One region of the Blautia sp. MB18-30 genome, then DNA from elsewhere that is predicted to be linked to it. Evidence: riboswitches for the same ligand, from Rfam matches in the RefSeq annotation. Region 1 holds a riboswitch; the other holds the start of a gene.
The links. A riboswitch is a leader RNA that binds a small molecule or an ion and turns the genes downstream of it on or off. The one in region 1 is predicted to bind ZMP and ZTP.
Positions count from the first base shown of each region.

Region 1 (11,512 bases):
AATTCCTTTACTCCCGGAATCCTGGCAGAAGCTCTCCTGCTTCCGGTTGCCAGGATCACGCTGCGTGCCTCAAAATCTCCTGCGGTAGTTTTCACCTCAAAAGTATCAAAACCACCCATTCCCACAACCTGGTCATCCAGGATCCGTACTCCAAGTGCTCTTGCCTGGGCAAGACCTCTTTCGAAAAGCTCTCTGCCGGACAGCGGCTGCTCCAGTCCGTAATAGTTCTCGATCTTCTCCGCTTTTTCCAGTGAACCGATCCCTGTATTTATGATCAGCGGATCCATATTTCCTCTTGCCGCATAAAGTGCTGCCGAGATCCCAGCCGGACCTGCTCCTATGATAATGATATTCTCCATTTCAGACACCTGCTTTCTTCTTCGTTTGGATCTGTTCTATAATATACGCTTCGCATTAGTCTGTTTCTGTGATCAGGTCACTTTTCCTTCACAGAAGTCATTATATCACATTCCCCCAAAATTACACCTTTTTTTCAATAGCTTTTATTTGCGTCTGTTTCTCTTCTATGCTATTATTATAACGACTTTAACCAATTAAATGAATCAAGATGATACCCCTGCGGGATCATAAATATCTGCTTGACCTGTAAGGAAACAGATTCGTTATATTTATCAATAGATCATGAATCATAAAAAGGAGCCTAATCTCTATGAGAAATTTTGAATATTTTACCCCTACCCGGGTTATTTTCGGAAAAGATACACACCTTAAGATCGGCACTGTTCTAAAAGAGCAGAACTGCAACAAAGTACTGATCCATTATGGCAGCCACAGTGCAGTAAGCTCCGGTCTGATCGATGAGATCCGATCTTCTCTGGATGAAGCTGGAATTCCCTATGTCACTCTTGGCGGTGTGGTTCCCAATCCCCGTCTCTCCAAGGTACGTGAGGGTATTGAGCTTTGCCGCAAAGAACAGGTTGATTTTCTTTTGGCTGTTGGCGGTGGCAGCGTTATTGATTCCTGCAAGGCCATCGGCTATGGACTTGCCAATCCGGATACAGATGTATGGAATTTTTTTCTCCGCACCGAAACCCCAAAAGCCTGTCTTCCTGTAGGCGTTATCCTGACGATCGCAGCTTCCGGAAGTGAAATGAGCGGATCCTGTGTGATCACCAATGAAGAGGGCTGGCTGAAACGGAGTAGTGCCCGCAACGATCTGTGCCGCCCACGTTTTGCTATTTTAAATCCCCGCCTCACCTATACCCTGCCGCAATATCAGACCGAAAGCGGCTGTGTGGATATCCTGATGCATACTATGGAACGGTACTTTGTAAATATCGAAACCATGGAGATCACCGACAGTATCAGCGAATCTCTGATGCAGACCGTGATCTATAACTCCCGGATCCTGATGAAGGAGACGGATAATTATACTGCACGGGCAGAGATCATGTGGGCCGGCAGTCTTTCCCACAATGGACTTACCGGCTGCGGAACCGGCGGTGGTGACTGGGCCTGTCACCAGCTGGAGCATGAACTGGGCGGCACCTACGATGTGGCTCACGGAGCCGGTCTTGCCGCTTTGTGGGGAAGCTGGGCACGTTACGTTTATGATGCAAATCCGGAACGCTTTGCCCAGTTTGCAGTCAATATCTTTGACATTCCCTGCAGTACCGACTTCAACAAAACTGCTCTTGCCGGCATAGAAGCCATGGAAGACTATTTCCGTTCCATCCAGATGCCTACCAGCCTTCATGAGCTTGGTCTTGATCTTACAGAAAAGGAGATTCATGATCTGGCGTTTAAATGCAGCTTTGAAGACACCCGTACCATCGGTGTGTTCAAACAGCTGAACATGAAAGATATGGAAAAAATCTATCTTGCTGCCAGATAAATCTGTAGCCATAATATTGCAGATGTTTTTTTGAAAATCAGATTTTTCAGAAAAACATCTGCTTTTTTTATTTTTTCCTTGCATTCTCTACATAAATGTGTTAAAGTAACAAAGTACTCGAAAGAGACATGCCCAGATAGCTCAGTTGGTAGAGCAGAGGACTGAAAATCCTCGTGTCGCTGGTTCGATTCCGGCTCTGGGCATTATTTTTTTACTCTGATCGCAGAATAGCCTCTGCTGGTCAGAGTTTTTTTATACAAAAAACTGCTGCAAATCCCTTGTGGAATCTACAGCAGTCTTTTTCTGATCACTGAAGCAAATAAACTTCTGTATAAAACACGCCCTTCTGCTCTGCTTCGGAGTGTGTTGCCACATATACATCAATGCAATTGGTCCGGATCGCTCCTCCGCAGTCCTCTGCAACATAAACCTGTCCATTGATCACTACTTTGGAACCGTATGGGATCTGACTCGGATCCACTGCGATCGTACGGTTGGTAGTGGCCGTTACTCCTGTGGAAGTAATTCCATTCGCCCATGGTCCGCAACAGATGCTGCACGGACAATAATGCGTGATCCGGAATGTTCCCAGTGGTTTCAGTGTCGCGTCCGAAGATACTGATACCGGCGTTCCGATCTGTACGCCAGATGCGGTACTTCCGGAACCACCTGTGGAAGTTACACCATCTACCGCATCCGCAAAAACGCCCTCCCCGGAACTCTTAGTAAGGGATCCTGCTTTTGTATTCTTTTCCTGCTCTGCCTTGGCCACTTCCGTAGCCTGATAACCTTCCAGGCAGCTGGTCGGAATATAGCCGACGTGATCTGAACCACTGTCATCTGTGTAAACGATCCTGCTCCAGATAGCATCTACCGTACCTGTTCTTTTCAGCTCATCATCCTGAAGGACCTCTCCTACAACCTCTCCGTCCTTCTTGCCGGGATAATCCAGGATATCACTGTCCTGTGCCGCTGTAACTGTATCTGTAAATTTATTTACGATCTCCGTATCACTGAGCACGCTGTCCGAAACATAACCGATGATCTTGTCCTCACCTTTCTTTTGGAAGGTCACCTTGCTCCAGCCATTGTCACAGACTGCAATTCTTTCAAGTTTCGTTCCCAGGATCACAGAACGCAGCTCTGTACCACTGTCTCCCGGATTGGACCGGATTTCCGTATTTTTCGCTGTAACATAAAGCGTATCACTCTTCGCCAAAACATTTACTGTATTTCCCGCCCCATCATCGATCTGAAACTGCTGAGGTGTTTTTTTCTCCTTTGTATATGTATCCAGTGTTGCTTCATATCCCAGTACCTCTGCTGATACGGATGCAGGGAAAAGCATAGAAGCACATAAAATAATTGCCAGAAGCTTTTTTCGCATGAAATCTTGCCTCCTTTCTTCCGGCATTCTACGGTTTGTCCCGACTATCATAGCATATCAGATCATATTTTGCAATTTCACAGGACAGTCTTCAGAAATTTTTAACAAAAAGATCATATTTTTTAACTGGTCAAATCTATCCGTAACGGATACAATACTTATATGAATACAAAACACAAGAAACCAACCCTTACTAAAAAACAGCGCCACAAACTCCGTGTACAGCAGGTGCGAAGGCAGAAGATCTTTCTGACATGTCTTTTTCTGCTGATCGTGGGCTGTATCCTTCTGCGTTTTTCCAAATTTTCCGGCAGGCAGAAGGAAACCCATCAGATCAATGCAGCCTGTGAAGCTTATCGCGATGAGGTTTCCAGCGAAGCAGCACAATATGATATGTCCGACTATGTAGACCTGATCCTGGCTGTGATGATGCAGGAAAGCTCCGGACAGGGTACCGATCCCATGCAGTCCTCAGAAGGAGCCTACAACACCAGATATCCTCAGCAGCCCAATGGTATCACAGATCCTTCTTACTCTATTTCCTGTGGCATCCAGGAACTGAAATATGCTCTGGAAAAGGCCGTCTGTACCGGTCCGACTGATCTTTCCAAAATCCGTCTGGCTCTGCAGGCATACAATTTCGGAGCCGATTCCTATTTTGCTTATCTGGAAGAAAACGGTCAGACTGTGTGGACGGCCCAAAGTGCTCAGGCCTTTGCTCAGATGGCAAGCGGCGGCACACAACGTGATGAAGATGATCCCCTTCATGATCCTGCCGGTCCATGGGACTATGGTGACCAATACTATCCGGATCATGTTTTGCGCTATTACCACTTAGACAATAACTCATAAACCACCGAAATATTGTCATATACAAGTTCTATTTCAGACGTCTGGAATAAACTTTATATGTTGTGTATAATTTCAAAAAAATTCCAAAAAACATTTGACAGAATATAAAATCTATGCTAATATATGTCTTGTCGCTGAGGGAAACACTTGAAACGATAAGACATATGCGATAGTGGCGTAGTTGGTAACGCGCGACCTTGCCAAGGTCGAGACCGCGGGTTCGAGCCCCGTCTATCGCTCTTCAGAACTCTGAGTTTTTCAGAGTTCTTTTTTATTTTTAAAACTATCCTTTTTCGATCAAAAAGTCCCGGGTCTGATCTCTTTTTTCCAGAAATTCAGATTCGGGACTTTATATTTTTTATCTTTTATTTCAGCTGCATATCATGGCCAAGGCATGCATCTTTTAGTGGTGGAAAAGGCGGATTCCTGTAAATGCCATCACCATTCCATACTTATTACATGTATCGATAACTGCGTCATCACGTACAGATCCACCCGGCTCTGCAATATATTTTACACCGCTCTTATATGCGCGCTCGATATTATCACTGAATGGGAAGAATGCATCGGATCCCAGTGTCACGCCGGTAAGACCATCCAGCCATGCTCTCTTCTCTTCTTTTGTGAACACTTCCGGCTTCTCTGTGAATGTCTTTTCCCATGCACCATCTGCAAGGACATCCATATATTCCTCACCAATGTAAACATCAATGGCATTATCTCTCTCCGCACGTGTGATCGTGTCTTTAAACGGAAGCTCCAGTACTTTCGGACACTGACGGAGATACCAGTTATCTGCCTTCTGACCTGCAAGGCGTGTACAATGTACACGGGACTGCTGTCCTGCACCAACGCCGATAGCCTGTCCGTCCTTAACAAAGCATACAGAATTGGACTGTGTATATTTCAGGATGATCAGAGAAACCTTCATATCTCTCTTGGCTTCTTCCGTAAGCTCTTTATTCTCTGTTACAATATTGGAGATCAGCGCATCATCAATTGCCAGCTCCTGGCGGCCCTGCTCAAAGGTGACTCCAAATACCTGTTTGTGCTCCAAAGGTTCTGGAACATAGTTTTCATCGATCTGGATCACATTGTAATTGCCTTTTTTCTTCTGCTTCAGAATTTCAAGAGCCTCCTCTGTATATCCTGGTGCGATCACACCATCAGAAACCTCTCTCTTGATCAGCATTGCGGTATCTTTGTCGCAGACATCAGAAAGAGAAATAAAATCACCAAATGATGACATACGATCTGCACCTCTTGCTCTTGCATACGCACATGCAAGCGGGGAAAAATTCTTCCAGTCCATATCACCTACCCAGTAGATCTTTGCCAGTGTCTCATTCAGCGGAAGTCCGATGGAAGCACCTGCCGGAGATACATGCTTAAATGAAGTTGCTGCCGGAAGTCCGGTTGCTTTCTTAAGGTCACGTACCAGCTGCCAGCCATTAAAGGCATCCAGGAAGTTGATGTATCCTGGTCTTCCGGAGAGTACCTGGATCGGAAGCTCACTTCCATCTGCCATATAGATCTTTGATGGTTTCTGATTTGGGTTACATCCGTATTTTAACTGTAATTCTTTCATGAAAAAGCTCCTCCGTTCTCTGTGATATCCCTATTTTCTTATTTATTCTTGTTTACGATCCTGGATTCATATTTTCCTGTCTCAATGTCAATAAAACGAACAAAGAGAGAAACTTTATTATCCTGGTTCAGGCTCTTCCAGAGGAGATCCGTAAACTCATCAATATCGCTTGGGATCTCTACCAGCTTCGGCTCTCCCTCGAAACTTGGAAGTGGATTTCCATCGCATTTATAAGTATGGATAAAACGTCCCTGTCCTGCCGCCGCATTCTCATAGGCAAATGTATAACGAAGACAGGAATCCGGATTTCCGTTATTGCTCTTTAAAATAGACATCGCATAATTGAATTTACCGTCTTCAACATGAAGAACACCTGAAATACGAGGTGTATAGTTCGGCGCATCCGGCTCAAACTCTCTGCTGCGGAGAGACTGTTCAAAGGTGAGCTGTCTGTCCATTCCCTCATAGATCGTATCTGTCTGATCACCGTTTGTTACGATGGTCTTATTTCCAAGGACACGTACCGGTGCATAAATGATCAGGCTCGGGTCTGTAAGCTTGGACGGATCAAAAGCCTGTGTACGGATTCCTTCCCCATCCTCAACAAAAATACGGTTTCTGCTGTTCTCGCTTCTTCCCATAATAAAATATGCAGTAACTGCATGTTTCCCGTCAGCGGAACGTCCGATCACAATTCCTCTTCCCGGATAGGAATTTTCTTTCAGTTCTTTTTCAAGTGAAAATGTCGTCATTTTTCACAGTCCTCCTTGTCTAATGTAAGGCCCGGGGCTTATCCCAGGATATGAACGGTAACAAAAAACCGCCTGGACACCCCTTATCAGGCTGCCCAGGCGGTCGGCTTCTCACTTCACTGCACTCCCTGTAGGTAATCCTACTTTCCGCCAGTCATGCAGCTTCTGCTGTTATACTACAATACTTCTTCTTAATTTTCAAGCCCCTATTTTCAGAAATTATTTTTCCAGACTTCTTGTTGCTCACAAAATAAACAATAACACTTTATTTCCCCTGTAATGCATAATCTGTCTGGATCTGTGCTGCAATGTCTGATTTCATCTGGATCCATGCATCGGGATTTTCCACGTAATACTTCGGACAGTCTTTACCTGTGACATCATAATGACGGATCACCTGATCCGAAGTCAGTCCAAAGCGTGTACAAAGCCACGCTGTCAGCTTTACCGCCGAATCATAGGTTGCTGTATTAAACTGCCCTGTTTCATCCGGATGGCAGCATTCAATGGATATGGTATCTACATTTCTGGAATTTGTGGCATAGGATATTTCTGAAGTGGGAATACATTGTACCACTTCTCCCTCCAAACCTATCACAAAATGACTGCTGACTTTGTTGTCCTGCGTTATCGCAAGATTTTCAAAATAATTCCGGTTGGATACGGCAGTAGATCCCGGATTGGCCGTATAATGAATGGCTATATAATTTACCTGTTCCATAGAAATCTGTGGTCTGGAATAGGAATTCGGTGTCAGAAGCTCCACATCAATAAAAGGTGCTCCTTCTGCCTGCCATTGTTCCGGTCCGCCATTTCCGCTGGCATTCCCGGATATTTCTTCCTGTCCGGACTGAGTTTCACTCTGTTCCATGCGCATCTCAAAAAATGCGTATCCTAACGCACACGCAGCAAAAGCAACGATCACAATGATACATATCAACACAATCCTCTGCAGGATCTTGATCGGGTTCTTTTTTCTCAAAGACTTCTTTTTTCTTCTGGAAGACCCGGAGGAAGTTTTCTTTACGGAAACAGGCCGCCCGCTATGGGACGGCCTGGGTGACTTTTTACCGGTCTTACCTTTTTTTCCTTTATTATTCATCTACACTGTAGTTTGGAGCCTCTTTTGTGATGTGGATGTCATGTGGATGTGACTCTTTAAGAGATGCAGCTGAAATCTTGATGAATCTGCCTGTTGTCTTAAGCTTCTCAATATTTTCTGCTCCACAGTAACCCATACCGGATCTTAAACCACCGATCAGCTGGAATACGGTATCCTCAACGTGTCCTTTATACGCAACACGACCCTCAACACCCTCCGGCACAAGCTTCTTTGCATTCTCCTGGAAATAACGATCCTTGCTGCCGTTCTCCATAGCTGCAATAGATCCCATTCCACGGTATACTTTATATTTTCTTCCCTGATAGAGCTCGAATGTTCCCGGGCTCTCATCGCATCCAGCAAACATGCTGCCCATCATGCAGACATTGGCGCCTGCCGCGATAGCCTTGGTGATGTCTCCGGAATACTTGATTCCACCATCTGCGATGATCGGGATTCCGTAGCTGTTGGCTACTTCATAGCAATCCATAACAGCAGTAACCTGCGGTACACCGATACCTGCAACAACACGTGTGGTACAGATAGATCCAGGTCCGATACCAACTTTAACTGCATCTACACCAGCTTCGATCAGTGCCTTGGTAGCTGCTCCTGTTGCAACGTTACCTGCGATAACCTGAAGTTCCGGATATGCAGCCTTGATCTCGCGGACTGCTTTTAAGATATTCTCAGAATGACCATGTGCGGAATCAATTACGATTACATCCACATTCGCTTTCACAAGTGCATCTACACGTGCAAGTACATTGGCTGTGATACCAACTGCCGCACCACAGAGAAGACGTCCCTGTGCATCCTTGGCTGCAAGCGGATATTTGATCTGTTTCTCGATATCCTTGATGGTAATGAGTCCTTTTAAATTAAAGTCGTCATCTACAATGGGTAATTTCTCCTTACGGGATTTCGCAAGGATCTTCTTGGCATCCTCAAGTGTGATTCCTTCCTTGGCTGTGATCAGTCCTTCAGAAGTCATGCACTCCTTGATCTTTCTGCTGAAATCTGTCTCAAATTTAAGATCACGGTTTGTGATAATACCTACAAGCTTTCTGCCTTCTGTGATCGGAACACCGGAAATACGGTATTTCGCCATCAGATCATTGGCATCTTTCAGTGTATGCTCCGGTGAAAGATAAAATGGATCTGTAATAACACCGTTCTCAGAACGTTTAACCTTATCAACCTCTTCTGCCTGTGCTTCGATGGACATATTCTTGTGGATGATACCGATACCACCCTGTCTGGCCATGGCAATTGCCATTCTGTGCTCTGTAACTGTGTCCATTCCCGCACTCATCATGGGGATATTCAGCTTTACTTTCTTGGTTAAATACGTTGAAACATCTACCTGATTCGGAATCACTTTAGAATAAGCCGGAACCAGAAGGACGTCATCAAACGTAATGCCTTCACCAATAATAGTACCCATTGCATTTCCTCCCTTGTGTAAGATATTTTAAATTTGTGAACTAGTGTAACAAAAAACAAGATTCATGTCAATCCAAAAAAACTTTACTTGGTGCAGAATTTTTCATGGTATTTGCAAGTGCGTCATCCAGTTCCAGGATCACTTTGCAGGTTTCTCCACTGTCTCTTATGATCATTGCATAGCGTTTATGATCCTCAATTCCTGATGAAAAATCATACTCTTTCATCTTCTGATTGCCATTATAATAGTCCATTCTGTGGGACTTTAATGGTGCCACAAGGTCTGCCTCCGCAAGCTGGAGCGATTTCACTCTTTTCCTTTTTGATTTTGACATGATCATATCAATGTCCAGTTCTCCGTTAACAAACAGATACTCGTACTCCAGATCTGTCTTCGGTATTACAAAATAACATGCAATACCAAGTGCAATAGCCGGTACCAGCAAAAGTACATTCAGCACAAGGCCTCCCAGGACCATGATCACCGTCAGCGCTATCAGACCGTATTTCACAACCAGATCTTTCGCTGTCTGCTTCTTTTTTACCAGAAGCTCTGAATATAAGTCACTCATTTGTTTCTTCCTTTCGTAATTTACTGACTTTTTGATTATAACACAAAAAGAGAGCCGCGTCTATGGCGCAGGCCCTCTCATTTTGTGAATTAATTATTTCACCTGCTCAGCTGATAATTACATCATTCCCATTCCCGGGTTTGCAGCCGGAGCCGGAGTATCTTCTTTGATTGTGGAAACTACAGCCTCTGTTGTAAGGAGTGTAGATGCAACACTTGTAGCATTCTGAAGAGCACTTCTTGTAACCTTAGCCGGATCAAGGATTCCGTTCTCAACCATGTTTACGTATTTCTCATTGAGAGCATCGAAGCCTGTACCGATCTCAGACTCTCTTACTTTGTTGATAATAACAGCGCCTTCCAGTCCTGCGTTTGCAGCGATGTGGAACAGCGGAGCCTCAAGAGCTTTCAGGATCACATAAGCACCTGTCTTCTCATCTCCTTCAAGTGTTGTTGCAAGTTTTGCAACCTCTTTGGAAGCATGGATGTAAGCAGATCCGCCACCTGCGATGATACCTTCCTCAACAGCTGCTCTTGTTGCTGCAAGAGCATCCTCAAGACGAAGTTTTGCTTCTTTCATCTCTGTCTCAGTAGCAGCACCTACACGGATAACAGCTACGCCGCCAGCCAGTTTTGCAAGTCTCTCCTGAAGTTTCTCTTTATCGAACTCGGATTTTGTCTCCTCGATCTGCGCACGGATCTGTGCAACACGTTTTGCAATGGCATCTTTGTCACCGAGACCATCAACGATAACTGTGTTCTCTTTTGCAACTTTAACAGATTTTGCACGTCCAAGCTGCTCCATCTTAGCTTCTTTCAGGTCAAGACCAAGCTCATCGGAGATCACCTGTCCGCCTGTCAGGATCGCGATATCCTGAAGCATCTCTTTTCTTCTGTCACCATAGCCAGGAGCTTTTACAGCTACTACCTGGAAGGTTCCTCTCAGTTTGTTGACGATCAGAGTTGTAAGGGCCTCACCCTCAACATCCTCTGCAATGATGAGAAGCTTTGCACCAGCCTGAACAACCTGCTCAAGAAGTGGAAGGATCTCCTGGATATTGCTGATCTTCTTGTCTGTGATCAGGATGTACGGATCATCAAGAGTTGCCTCCATTTTCTCCATATCTGTGGACATGTATGCGGAAATATATCCACGGTCAAACTGCATACCTTCTACAAGGTCAAGCTCTGTATGCATGGTCTTGGACTCCTCAACAGTGATAACACCGTCTTTGGAAACTTTCTCCATAGCATCAGCAACAAGCTGTCCAACCTGCTCATCACTTGCAGAGATTGCTGCTACGTTAGCGATCTGCTCTTTGCCGTTGATTGCCTGGCTCATGTTCTTGATCGCTTCTACTGCAACATCTGTTGCTTTTTTCATACCTTTTCTGAGGATGATCGGGTTGGCACCTGCTGCCAGGTTCTTCATTCCCTCATGTACCATTGCCTGTGCAAGTACAGTCGCTGTTGTAGTACCATCACCAGCTACATCGTTTGTCTTGGATGCAACCTCTTTGATGATCTGAGCACCCATATTCTCGAATCCGTCCTCAAGCTCGATCTCTTTTGCAATGGAAACACCATCGTTTGTGATAAGCGGAGCACCGAAAGATTTGTCAAGTACTACATTTCTTCCTTTCGGTCCAAGTGTTACTCTTACTGTATCTGCAAGTTTATTTACACCAGCTTCAAGTGCTGCTCTTGCTTCTGCGCCGTATTTGATCTCTTTTGCCATGATAAAATGACCTCCTATTTATATTGATATACGATAAGATGTTTATATTATTTAATAACTGCCAGGATATCTTCCTGTTTTACAATGATGTAATCCGTACCATCCATCTTAACTTCTGTTCCTGCATATTTGGAGTAAATAACAGTGTTTCCGACTTCTACTTCCATCTTTACTTCTTTGCCATTTACAACTCCGCCAGGACCAACTGCGATAACTTCTGC
Region 1 covers NZ_JAMOYY010000018.1:41,475-52,986, reverse strand. The annotation lists gene NCY57_RS10045 (NAD(P)/FAD-dependent oxidoreductase) at 1-359, opposite strand, end outside; gene NCY57_RS10040 (iron-containing alcohol dehydrogenase) at 671-1,855, shown strand; tRNA gene NCY57_RS10035 (tRNA-Phe) at 1,986-2,058, shown strand; gene NCY57_RS10030 (3D domain-containing protein) at 2,163-3,242, opposite strand; gene NCY57_RS10025 (lysozyme family protein) at 3,405-4,094, shown strand; tRNA gene NCY57_RS10020 (tRNA-Gly) at 4,261-4,333, shown strand; gene NCY57_RS10015 (phosphoribosylaminoimidazolecarboxamide formyltransferase) at 4,498-5,682, opposite strand; gene NCY57_RS10010 (IMP cyclohydrolase) at 5,721-6,434, opposite strand; ZMP/ZTP riboswitch at 6,521-6,602, opposite strand; gene NCY57_RS10005 (peptidoglycan recognition protein family protein) at 6,700-7,416, opposite strand; gene guaB (IMP dehydrogenase) at 7,529-8,983, opposite strand; gene NCY57_RS09995 (DUF6106 family protein) at 9,051-9,554, opposite strand; gene groL (chaperonin GroEL) at 9,672-11,291, opposite strand; gene groES (co-chaperone GroES) at 11,339-11,512, opposite strand, start outside.

Region 2 (11,512 bases), on a different contig from region 1:
GGGTAAAATCTGCCTTATCATTTGTCATAATGTTCCCTCCTGTCACACATAATCTGATAAAATTTCCCGATGGTTCGGATCATATTGTCTGCTTCTTCTTCGGAAATCTCTGAAAGATAGGGCGCCAGACTGCTGAAATAATCCTGATCATACTTCCTGGAAAGCCTCTCTCCTTTTTCTGTTATGGAAATGTAAGTAACGCGCCCGTCATCCGGAGACGTAAGCTTCTGAAGATATCCCTTTGCCTCCATTTCTTTCACTGTTCTGGTGACACCGGGACGGGGCAGGTTCATGGCATCACTGAGATCGGAAATCCTGATATCTTTTTTTTCCTTCTGCAGAGAGTGGATTGCATCCAGATACTGAATGTAGGATGGCATTACTCCCTGTGGCAGTGGCGGAAGCATATCCCGGATCCGCTTTGCCTGATAAAACGCATCAAACATCCGCTTGATCTTTTCATTTGTCATAAAAAAACTCCTCATATAATTATCTTAGTTAATTACCATTGATAATTATACGAGGAATTTATGGTTTGTCAAGCATGTTTTATTTTTCTGTTACAGAGTAACTTTCTATTAATCTATGCTTCTAATGCCTCTTTCAGAGAAGCTTCAAAGATCTCAAGTCCTTTCTCCATCTGCTCATCGGTCATGGTAAGCGGTGCAAGGTTCAGATATCTGGCCTGTGCCATCACACGCTCTCGGCTTAAATGTTCTGAATCCAGAATAGAGGAAGACAGCTGCTCTCCGGCGTTTCTGTCCTTTTCCTCCAGCACGAGTTTCCGGCTGTCGTTAGTGACACTGGGATTTGTCAGAACTACGAATTCTCCTCCATGGATATAGTTATTCAATCCTGTATTCACTTTTGATGCACTGCAGGCAGTCTGCAAAATAGCCCCATCGGACAAACTACTCCAGACCGTTTTCCCCTGCTTTCAGCTTCAGAACTTCTGTAAGCTCCGGGATCTGCATCATATTTCTACAATTCATAAAACACTACTCCTCCCACTGATACTGCTTCATATCTACACATCCATTTGCCTTAAACTCCACACCCTCGTCTTCCAGAAGCATCTTCTGCTCTCTCCAGCCTGGTGCAGTACGCCCTGCATGGTTCACAACTCTGTGGCAGGGATACTTCCCGTAAAATTCTGCCATACCTAAGACTTTTCCTACAAGACGTGAATTTTTATCCCGCCCGATCAGCCGTGCGATCTGTCCGTAGGAGGCCACTTTTCCCTCAGGTATCTCTTCCACCACGGACAGTATCTCATAGATTAAATCTTCATCCAGTATTTTTCCCATAATTATTCCTCCGAAATCCTGCTGGCAATTTTCATAGCATGCTTTCATAAATAAAATATCTGTCTTTTCGTGGACGCCTGCACCAGACCGTCCTCTCAGCCTGAGTTTTACAGTGCAGTTCCTTTCTTTGGAATAAACAAACGGCTCATATCTGTATGTTCCAGCTTAAGAAGTGAAATTTTTTTGTCAATTCCTCCGGCATAGCCCGTCAAGCTTCCATTTGTTCCTACAACTCGATGGCAGGGAATGATAATGGAAATTTCATTATGTCCAACCGCACCGCCTACTGCCTGGGCGGACATATGGGAAGTGTTTTTCATCACTGCAATTCTGCGCGCAATTTCTCCATATGTGATCGTCTGTCCGTAGGGAATCTCCAGTAAAATCTTCCACACTTCCTGTCTGAATACTGAACTGGTGGGATGAAGTGGCGGAGTAAATTTCGGTTCTTCACCGGAGAAATATACATCCAGCCATTTTTTTGCTTCTGTGAGAATTTTCGTTTCCTGTGGAACATAATCTTCCGGAAGTGTATTTGCAAAATATTTCTGTCCTTCAAACCACAGACCGGTAAGTCCGATTTCATCTGCGGCAAGTAAAATATCTCCGATTAGCGATTTATATTTGCATGTGTATACCATATTTTCCCCCACATTCATTTATCTCTACAATTTTTTCTATAGGATTCCTCTTAATTAACGCAAATGTCACATGCGCGTCCCCTCTGAGATTTCCTCGACATTGTGAGTTTTATCCCAACAAGCAACAGGAGATTACTGACATTCTTGACATTCTTGACAATTTATAATATTATACCATTTTTGTTCTGAACATGCTATAATGCTGTTGCTGCCGAACCTCCAGTTGAAAGGATGTAAAGTCCTATGACAAGTTCTATAATTACTTTCTTTGTTTCTGTTATGGCAACTGTGGCTAGGCTGGACAGAAACGACAGGCAGTAACAGCCTAAAGGATTAAAACACCTTACATAAACGGAACAAAAACCCCCGGAAGTCTCGACCACTTCCGGGGGTTTTCGTATCAAATTCGTATCACGGGATCGTCAAACCCAGTGTTTTTCCTGCTTTTAAAAGTTTTTCAATACTCTCTCCACAACAATATAAAAAGCGGCAGAGCCTCTATTTCTGCAGGCTCTACCGCTTTCTATCTGAATTCCCCTCAAAAAATCTTTATATTAGAACAGTCCTGTGATCTTACCGCTCTCGTCTACGTCGATCTTGGTTGCTGCCGGTACTTTCGGAAGACCTGGCATGGTCATGATCTCACCTGTCAGTGCAACAATAAATCCTGCACCTGCGGAAATCTTAAGATTTCTTACTGTTACCTCGAAATCTGTCGGAGCACCAAGCTTTGTCTGGTCGTCTGTTAAGCTGTACTGGGTCTTAGCCACACAGATCGGGCAGTTGCCAAATCCAAGTGCCTCCAGCTGTTTCGCCTGCTTCTGGGCATTTGCTGTAAGAACCACTTTCTTTCCACCATAAACCTTCTGTACGATCTGGTTCAGTTTGTCCTCGATGGAGCCTTCCAGTTCATAAGCATATGTGAAATCATTCGGCTCTTCAACAAGACGGATCACTTCCTCAGCAAGCTTGATTCCGCCTTCGCCACCTTTTGCCCATACCTCGGAAAGTGCTACGTTTACGCCAAGCTCCTTGCATTTTGCTTCCACAAAATCAAGCTCTGCCTTGGTATCGGTCGGGAATGCGTTAATAGCTACCACACATGGAAGCTTGTATACATTTTTGATATTGCTTACATGCTTCAGAAGGTTCGGGATACCCTTTTCAAGAGCCTCAAGGTTCTCATTGTTAAGATCTGCTTTTGCAACGCCACCATTATATTTCAGAGCACGTACGGTTGCTACGATAACAACGGCACTTGGTGTAAGACCTGCCATACGGCACTTGATATCCAGGAATTTCTCAGCTCCAAGATCAGCACCGAATCCAGCCTCTGTGATGGCATAATCAGCAAGCTTCATAGCCATCTTTGTAGCGGTTACGGAGTTACATCCGTGAGCGATATTTGCGAATGGTCCGCCATGAACGATCGCCGGAACATGCTCCAGTGTCTGAACAAGGTTTGGTTTCAGGGCATCCTTCAGAAGTGCTGTCATAGCACCCTCTGCGTGGAGGTCTCCTGCTGTTACCGGTTTCTGCTCAGCAACCTTACCGTAAGTATATCCGATGATGATTCTGGAAAGTCTCTCTTTCAGATCTTTGATATCACTTGCCAGACAGAGAACTGCCATAATCTCAGATGCTACAGTGATGTCATATCCGTCTTCACGCGGCATACCGTTTGTTCTTCCGCCAAGTCCGTCTACTACATTACGAAGCTGACGGTCGTTCATGTCCACGCATCGTCTCCAGGTGATCTTTCTCGGGTCGATGTTCAGTTCATTACCCTGGAAAATATGGTTGTCGATCATTGCTGCAAGAAGGTTGTTTGCCGCACCGATTGCATGGAAATCACCGGTAAAATGAAGGTTGATATCCTCCATCGGAACTACCTGTGCATAGCCGCCGCCTGCCGCACCACCTTTGACACCAAATACCGGTCCCAGGGATGGCTCACGAAGAGCTACCATAACATTTTTTCCAAGTCTCTGCATTCCATCTGCAAGACCTACGGTTGTCGTAGTTTTTCCCTCACCTGCCGGTGTCGGGTTGATGGCTGTTACCAGGATCAGCTTTCCGTCTTTTTTGTCTGTTTCTTTCAGAAGATTATAGTCGATCTTTGCTTTGTATTTACCATACTGCTCCAGATATTTGTCATCAATACCTGCTTTCTCTGCAATCTTGGTAATTGGCTCCATTGTGCACTCCTGTGCAATCTCGATGTCACTTTTAAATCCCATAATGTTCTCCTTTCTCCGCTGCAACCGTCTGCATCTTTTATCCCATAAAAAAGAGCAGTATCTGAAGTTTTTCAAATACTGCCCAGACGGTCGACTCATCGAATCTCCGGCTCCCTCGTGGTTATCCCACAACTCCGTCAGTCACCGAAGACTTTATTAATTTGATGATTGAATACTAACATATTTATTAGTACTTGTCAAGAAATTATCAAATTATTTTTTCACTTTTAAAGTGAGCTAAGTCTAATTTTCTGAATCATTTCCGTTCTATGTATTAGTTTTCTCTCCAACATTCGTACATATCTTTTTTCATCAAATCCTCTGTTATTTAATCGTATCTTGTACCGGTCATCCGTTAATGCGACTGTCCAGACGCCATAAACATATTACCACACTTATGAAATCAAATCTGCAAATCCTGTAGATACCAGGAATAATATCAGCATTACAACCGGCACTACATAACGGATCATAAAGCGATATAATCCTGCCCGTTTGAAGTGTTCCCCATTTCGTTCCACTTCTCCTATGATCCAGTCAGGGCCGATCACCCAGCCGATCAGAATACTTGTCAAAAGTGAGATAAACGGCATCAGAAAACTGTTGCTGATATAATCCATCACATCCAGCAGCTGTCCAACGGAACCATTTGGCAGTTTAAGTTCAAAATACAGTTTGTTATAACCAAGGCAGATCAGCACTGCTGTAACAAGAGAATAGATTCCGACAGCACCACACATTTTCTTACGGGGTTTGTGATAGAGTTCCATGCAGTTTGCAACCAGTGTCTCCATGACAGACACGCAGGAAGTCAGTGCCGCAAATCCCATCATCAGGAAAAATGCAATTGCCACCGGACGGCCAAATACTCCCATGGCATCAAAAACCTTTGGCAGTGAGATAAATATCAGACTTGGGCCGGAAGCCATTCCATCCTTTCCGAGAAATACAAAAACAGCCGGTATGATCATCATTCCTGCAAGAAATGCAACGCCGGTATCAAAGATCTCAATCTGATTTGTTGCTTTATTTAAATTAACTTCATTTTTCACATAAGAACCATAAGTGATCATGATTCCCATAGATACACTTAAGGAAAAGAATAACTGGCTCATCGCATCCAGAAGGATCTCCAGGAAACGTTTTACCGTCAGTCCATGAAAATCCGGTTTGAGATAAACAGCCAGCCCCTGCATACCGGTGCGGACAGTTCCATCCGTATCAGTATGGGACAGTGTCAGTGAAAAAATCGCAATGATCACAATCAGAAGAATCAGCCCCGGCATAATGATCCTGGAAAACTTTTCGATTCCCTTTTCCACACCACGAAATACGATCCAGGCAGTCAGTGCCAGAAAGATCAGCATAAATACAACAGGTGCAATATCTGATGTAATAAATGATGTAAAGTATACATCTGAAGCCGCATCTTTCCCATCAGAAATAATATAAGTAAAAAAATATTTTACAATCCATCCACCGATAACAGAATAATAGGTCATGATCAATGCCGGAACCATAAACGTTAAATGTCCTAAAAATTTCCACTTTGGATCAAGAGATTCAAAAGCCCTCAATGCATTTTTCTTTGTCTTTCTCCCAAGTGCTACATCCGTTGTCAACAGTACAAATCCAAAAGTCAGTACCAGTACCAGATAAACCAGCAGGAAAAGTCCTCCGCCATCTTTGGCACAGAGATATGGAAATCTCCAGATATTTCCAACTCCTACTGCACTTCCGGCTGCCGCCAGGACAAAGCCTATTGAGCCGGAAAAGCTACTTCCTTTTTCTTTCATTTCAATTTCCCCTCTTCAAGTATATATTTGATATAGGCTGAAACCTTCAGCCTAACAGCCATATCTTACCTTAAATAAAGATAAGTGCAAATGGCAGAAGTTTCTTTTTACGAAATTTTATTCTAAAAAAGTTTCTTACTACTTTACAAAATACCGGTTTTTCCGATATAATCGTATACAATATAAATTAATAAGAAAAATAGATAGTATGAGGAAACAAAATGAGTAATTTTACCTGTTATGTAGGTGAACAAATAAGAAAATACCGAAAAGCCGGAAAGATGACTCTGCAGGATCTGGCAGATGCCATCCATAAAAGTCGAGCTACCGTATGCAAATATGAAAATGGAGATATCTCCGTTGATATCGAAACTTTATATGAGATCAGCCAGATTCTCCAGGTATCTATGTCCCAGCTTACCACTGGTCTTCCTGAAACAGCCAGTAAACCGTCCAATGCACCGGGAAAAGGACAAAAAAGCCCATTTTTTCAGGCACAGAGGCTATATTTTTACTTTTACGATGGACGCTATCAGCGTACGAAGGATGGCGTCATCGATATTTATGAAAAAAAAGGCGAATCCGGAAAATACGAAGCAACCTTAACGATCTGTTCTGTTTCTGCCAACGGAAGAAGCAGTGAGATTTTTTACACCGGAAAAGTTCTTTACAGTGATATGCTGATCCGTTTTTCCTTTGTAAATCAGTATAACCCACTGGAAGAAGATCTCCTGTACATTTTTAATCCTCTGGAGCTTCGAGATTTTACAACAGGACTTTTGTGTGGGATTTCCAGTGCGGATCTGATGCCCTGCGCATTCAAATGTGTGATCACTTTAAAACCACAGGAGCTTACCGAAGCGTTCCGCCACCAGCTGCTTTTTACAAAAAAAGATCTGAAGCGCTGGGAACAGCTGAATATGTTACTGATAGATAATATGGAAAAGTAGTTTTCTGCAAAAAACGGTACACCTTATATTTTATAAGCTGTACCGTTTTCGTATTTTTCTGTATCAGGGTTTGCCTGCAAACCCACACCGGATTGCCTGTGTCGGACATATCTTTTTACATCTTCCACATCGGATGCATTCTGTACTGTTTGGATTTTCCGTCGGATCGACCTCCATCTGGCAGATATTCCTGCATTTTCCGCAGTGAACACATTTTTCTTTATCTACTCTGTAACGAAAAACGGAAACTTTATTAAATACCGAATAAAAAGCTCCCAACGGGCAGATATACTTACAGAATGGCCGGTATATCATAATTGATAAGATAATGGTGATCACCAGGATTGTATTTTTCCACATGTACAGCCAGCCTACTGCACTTCTCATGGATTTGTTCAGCAGCACCAGAGGGATACCTCCCTCCAGCGTTCCTGCCGGGCAGATCAGCTTGCAGAAATATGGCGCTCCCTGTCCCATGATATCTACTACAAACATTGGAAGTATGATCACAAATACAAGAAAGATCACATATTTCAGTTTTCGCAGAAGCTTATCTCCCCGAAATGTCCGGATCTTCTTTGGAAAAGGAATTTTGTTCAACAGATCCTGGATCAGTCCAAAGGGGCAGAGAAATCCGCACACCAGTCTTCCAAGCAGCGCTCCGACAAAGATCAGAAATCCAGCCACATAATATGCCATCTTGAAGTTCCAGCTTCCGATCACAGCCTGAAGGGAACCAATGGGACAGGCCCCTCTTGCCCCGGGGCAGGAATAACAGTTCAGCCCCGGAACACAGACATTTTTCAGTTTTCCGGTATAGATCTTTCCAGTCACAAAGCCTGATATGTGACTGTTTGTAAGGGCCGCCCACAATGCCTGGACTCCATGCCGCGGCCATTCATTTATTTTCATCTTCTTATTATCCAATGCCAATACACTCCATACAGATGTTGATCGCTTTTGTAAAAACTACAGATACCTCACCTCTGCAGATTCCCAGTATCATCAGTAAAATCCCCAAAAACGCCAGAGCTGGTCCGATCCACCTGGATTCTGTTATTTTCCGAATCATTTTTTCACTCTCCGTAATGATCATCTTTTACTTTGAAACGTTTTTAAGCTCTTTTTCCACGATTTCCTTCCATTCGTCCAGTGTATGGCTTCCTGTATAGGTATCGCCTACAATGTTTCCATCTTTGTCAACAAAAAATGTTTCAGGAAATGCGGAAATCCCCTGCAGACGGCCGTTCATCATAGTAGTATCCGGTATCAGGAACGGATACTCTGCTTTTGTTTTTTCCTGAAGAATGCCAGCTTTTTTTACAGCCTCCTCGTCCTGATTTCCCTTTTCATCTGTAGTATCAAGCACCACGCCTGCTACTCCGACGCCTTTATCTTTCATTTCTTTATAAAGCTCCTGAAGTTCCGGAATTTCTTTTACACATGGTGAGCACCAGGTTGTAAAAATATTTACCAGCGTCAGGTCATAGTCACTGAATACTTTTTCTGTATATGTTTTTCCATCTATTCCTGTTGTTTCAAATTTTCCTACAGATTTTACATCCTCCGGGTTGACGCTGGTATCCTGTGGCTGTTCAAACACGGAAATATTCTGATACGGTGTCATTTCCGTAATGTCGGTTTTGATCTTTTCCAGCTCCTTTGTCAGCTTTTCATCTGCATCTTTGTTAGTGCTCAGATAATATTTGTATTTCCCGTCACTGCTGCTTCCAAGCTCTTTATGCTCTGTACAGCCTGTGATCTCATCCAGCTTTTTCTGTGAAGCTTCGTCATAAACGCCAATTGTACCAATTCTGTCCAGACCTGCCACCCAGTCGTCATATCCGGTTCCCATCTTCTGTATTTCGGCATTTTTCTGTTCCTCTGTCATTTTGCTCCAGCTTACATAGGCATATGTCACTGCATTGGTCTGATTCTCAAAATCTTCCGTAGTAAGCATTGCAATGCTCTGATCCTTGATCTGATTTAACAGCTCCTTCGAAAGTGAAAGCTTCAGTCCCAGAAACGGATATTCATAAGAATCCTGTGCCTTGCAGGTTACGTCGGAAGGCTTAAATGTACCTGCTACCAGATCTGATGAAACTGCCTCTCCATCCACCGCCATTGCCTCTCCGATATCTGCTGTTTCCGTGCTTTCTGCCGCCGTTACCGGTACGCTTCCAAATGCAGATATTCCTAATACCGCTGCTGCCATAAGTGCTGTTATTTTCTGTGTTCTTAATTTCATTGTTTATATTCTCCCTTCTGATATCACCGGCCCATATCCGGAACCGACGTATATTTTATATGTAAATCTTGCTCTCTGTAGCCTTACTATATCATCTCCTGTATAAAATCTCTGTTAAGAAGTGAAAAAATTTACAGGAATTTTATGCTATACATGATATGATAGATAACAAAGCAAAATCAACTGTTTTTTAGGAGAATTTATTATGCATATATTGATAATCGAAGATGAAAAGCAGCTCTGCCAGTCTATTGCGGAGGGACTTCGCATGGATGGCTATGAAGCGGACACATGTTTTGACGGGGATGAAGGACTGGAATTATGTCTGGTGGAAAATTATGATCTCATCCTTCTTGATCTGAACCTTCCAGGCGTTGATGGGCTAGAAATCCTGCGCCAGTTTCGGGAATCCGATACTTCCACTCCCGTTTTGATCCTCTCTGCCAGAGGACAGATCCAGGACAAGGTTGAAGGGCTTGATCTCGGTGCCAATGACTATCTCACAAAGCCTTTTCATTTTGAAGAGCTGGAGGCACGGATCCGAAGTCTGACACGAAGGAAATTTATCCAGCAGGATGTATGTCTGCAATGCGGACGTATCAGCTTTGATACCCGTACAAGAAAGGCCAGTATCGATGGACTTCCTCTTTCTCTGACCCGAAAGGAAAGTTCTCTTCTGGAATATTTCCTTCTTCATCAGAACCGTATCATAAGCCCGGAAGAAATGATCGAGCATATCTGGGACGGAAGCGTCAACAGTCTCAGCAATTCCATTCGTGTCCACATTTCTTCTCTTCGAAAAAAGCTGCGCACTGCTCTCGGCTTTGATCCAATACAGAATAAGATCGGCCAGGGTTACATTTTAACGGAGGATATAAAATGAAAAAAATAACCGGAAAGCTATCTCTTCAATGGCGTCTGACACTGATCACCGCACTGCTTATGACAGTCACCTGCATTCTGATGTATTTTTTTATCAGCCAGTCTGCAGTTGCCGGAATGGAGGATCTGGGAGATTACATGATACGGATCGATAACACAGATTCTGCTCCCATCACCTTTAATATGAATCCCTCCGTCTTATTTCCGGAGCTTTCCGATCAGCTGCAGCTAACCAAAAAACTTTTTCTCACCAAAGGACTTATGGTAACAGGGATCATCATCCTTCTCAGCAGTATCTGCACTTATTTTATCAGCCGTCAGGCATTACTTCCGCTTCGCAGACTCAGCCAGGAGGTGAACAAAATAGAGGTCCAGAACCTTTCAGAGGCTCTTGAAGTTCCTGCTACCAATGACGAGATTTCCCGCCTGACAGTTTCATTTAACAAAATGCTCGCACGCCTGGATGAAGCCTTTACTGCCCAGAAGCAGTTTTCTGCCAATGCAGCACATGAGCTGAGGACTCCTCTTGCCGTTATCCAGACAAACCTGGAGGTCTTTGCCCGCAGGGAAGCACCTGCTTTACAAGATTATCAGGAGATTTTTGCCATGCTACAGGAACAGACCGGGCGACTTTCCCATCTGGCTGAAATCCTCCTGGATATGACCGGTGTACAGACTGTTGAACGTTCCGAAAGGATCTCTCTGGCAGCACTGACGGATGAGGTTTTCTGCGACCTGGCCTCCGTAGCGGAACAGAAAGAAGTTGAACTGATCCAGCAGGAAGGGGACTGCATCATTACCGGAAGCTATCTGCTGCTGTATCGCGCTGTGTACAATCTTGTGGAAAATGCGATCAAATACAATCACTCCGGTGGAAAAGTAACCGTAAATATCCATCCTTCCGAAGAAATAACAGATACATCCACGTCTGTCAATTACGTCTTTCTTGAAGTCTCTGATACCGGAATCGGCATTCCTCCTGAATATCAGGAAAAAATCTTCACCCCGTTCTTCCGTGTGGACAAATCAAGAAGCCGTGCTATGGGCGGTGCCGGCCTGGGGCTTGCACTTGTCAGTGAAATTGTCAGACAGCATAACGGACAGGTAAAAGTACTGGAAAGCAGCAAAAAAGGCAGCATGATTGCAATTATTCTGCCAGTCTGAACATGTTTGTATTACATTTACTTTATATACTCATGAACGCAATCGCTTTGCGATCTGCGTTCAAATCCGAGTATATTTTCTCAACAATACTGTCTGTATCCATTTCGCAGGTAATAGCCTGTTCCCTGAGAACTGAAGAAAAATCTTTTTCTCTCCACCATCTGCGCATATCTTTTTCACCAAATTCTCTGTTTCTTGTATTATGTCGTCTCACGGTTTCTTCGAACGACAGATCAAAATAATCTCCCATCCGCCTGTTCTGCATTTCATATTCCAGGATGATC
Region 2 covers NZ_JAMOYY010000001.1:123,165-134,676, forward strand. The annotation lists gene NCY57_RS00570 (MATE family efflux transporter) at 1-28, opposite strand, end outside; gene NCY57_RS00575 (MarR family winged helix-turn-helix transcriptional regulator) at 18-470, opposite strand; gene NCY57_RS00580 (hypothetical protein) at 584-853, opposite strand; gene NCY57_RS00585 (MGMT family protein) at 999-1,307, opposite strand; gene NCY57_RS00590 (methylated-DNA--[protein]-cysteine S-methyltransferase) at 1,415-1,948, opposite strand; gene NCY57_RS00595 (formate--tetrahydrofolate ligase) at 2,503-4,188, opposite strand; ZMP/ZTP riboswitch at 4,262-4,343, opposite strand; gene NCY57_RS00600 (sodium-dependent transporter) at 4,584-5,984, opposite strand; gene NCY57_RS00605 (helix-turn-helix domain-containing protein) at 6,206-6,934, shown strand; gene NCY57_RS00610 (4Fe-4S binding protein) at 6,998-7,846, opposite strand; gene NCY57_RS00615 (CD1871A family CXXC motif-containing protein) at 7,854-8,006, opposite strand; gene NCY57_RS00620 (TlpA family protein disulfide reductase) at 8,034-9,182, opposite strand; gene NCY57_RS00625 (response regulator transcription factor) at 9,388-10,065, shown strand; gene NCY57_RS00630 (sensor histidine kinase) at 10,062-11,228, shown strand; gene NCY57_RS00635 (PucR family transcriptional regulator ligand-binding domain-containing protein) at 11,251-11,512, opposite strand, start outside.
Region 2: another riboswitch for ZMP and ZTP. It lies ahead of NCY57_RS00595 (formate--tetrahydrofolate ligase); the one in region 1 lies ahead of NCY57_RS10010 (IMP cyclohydrolase).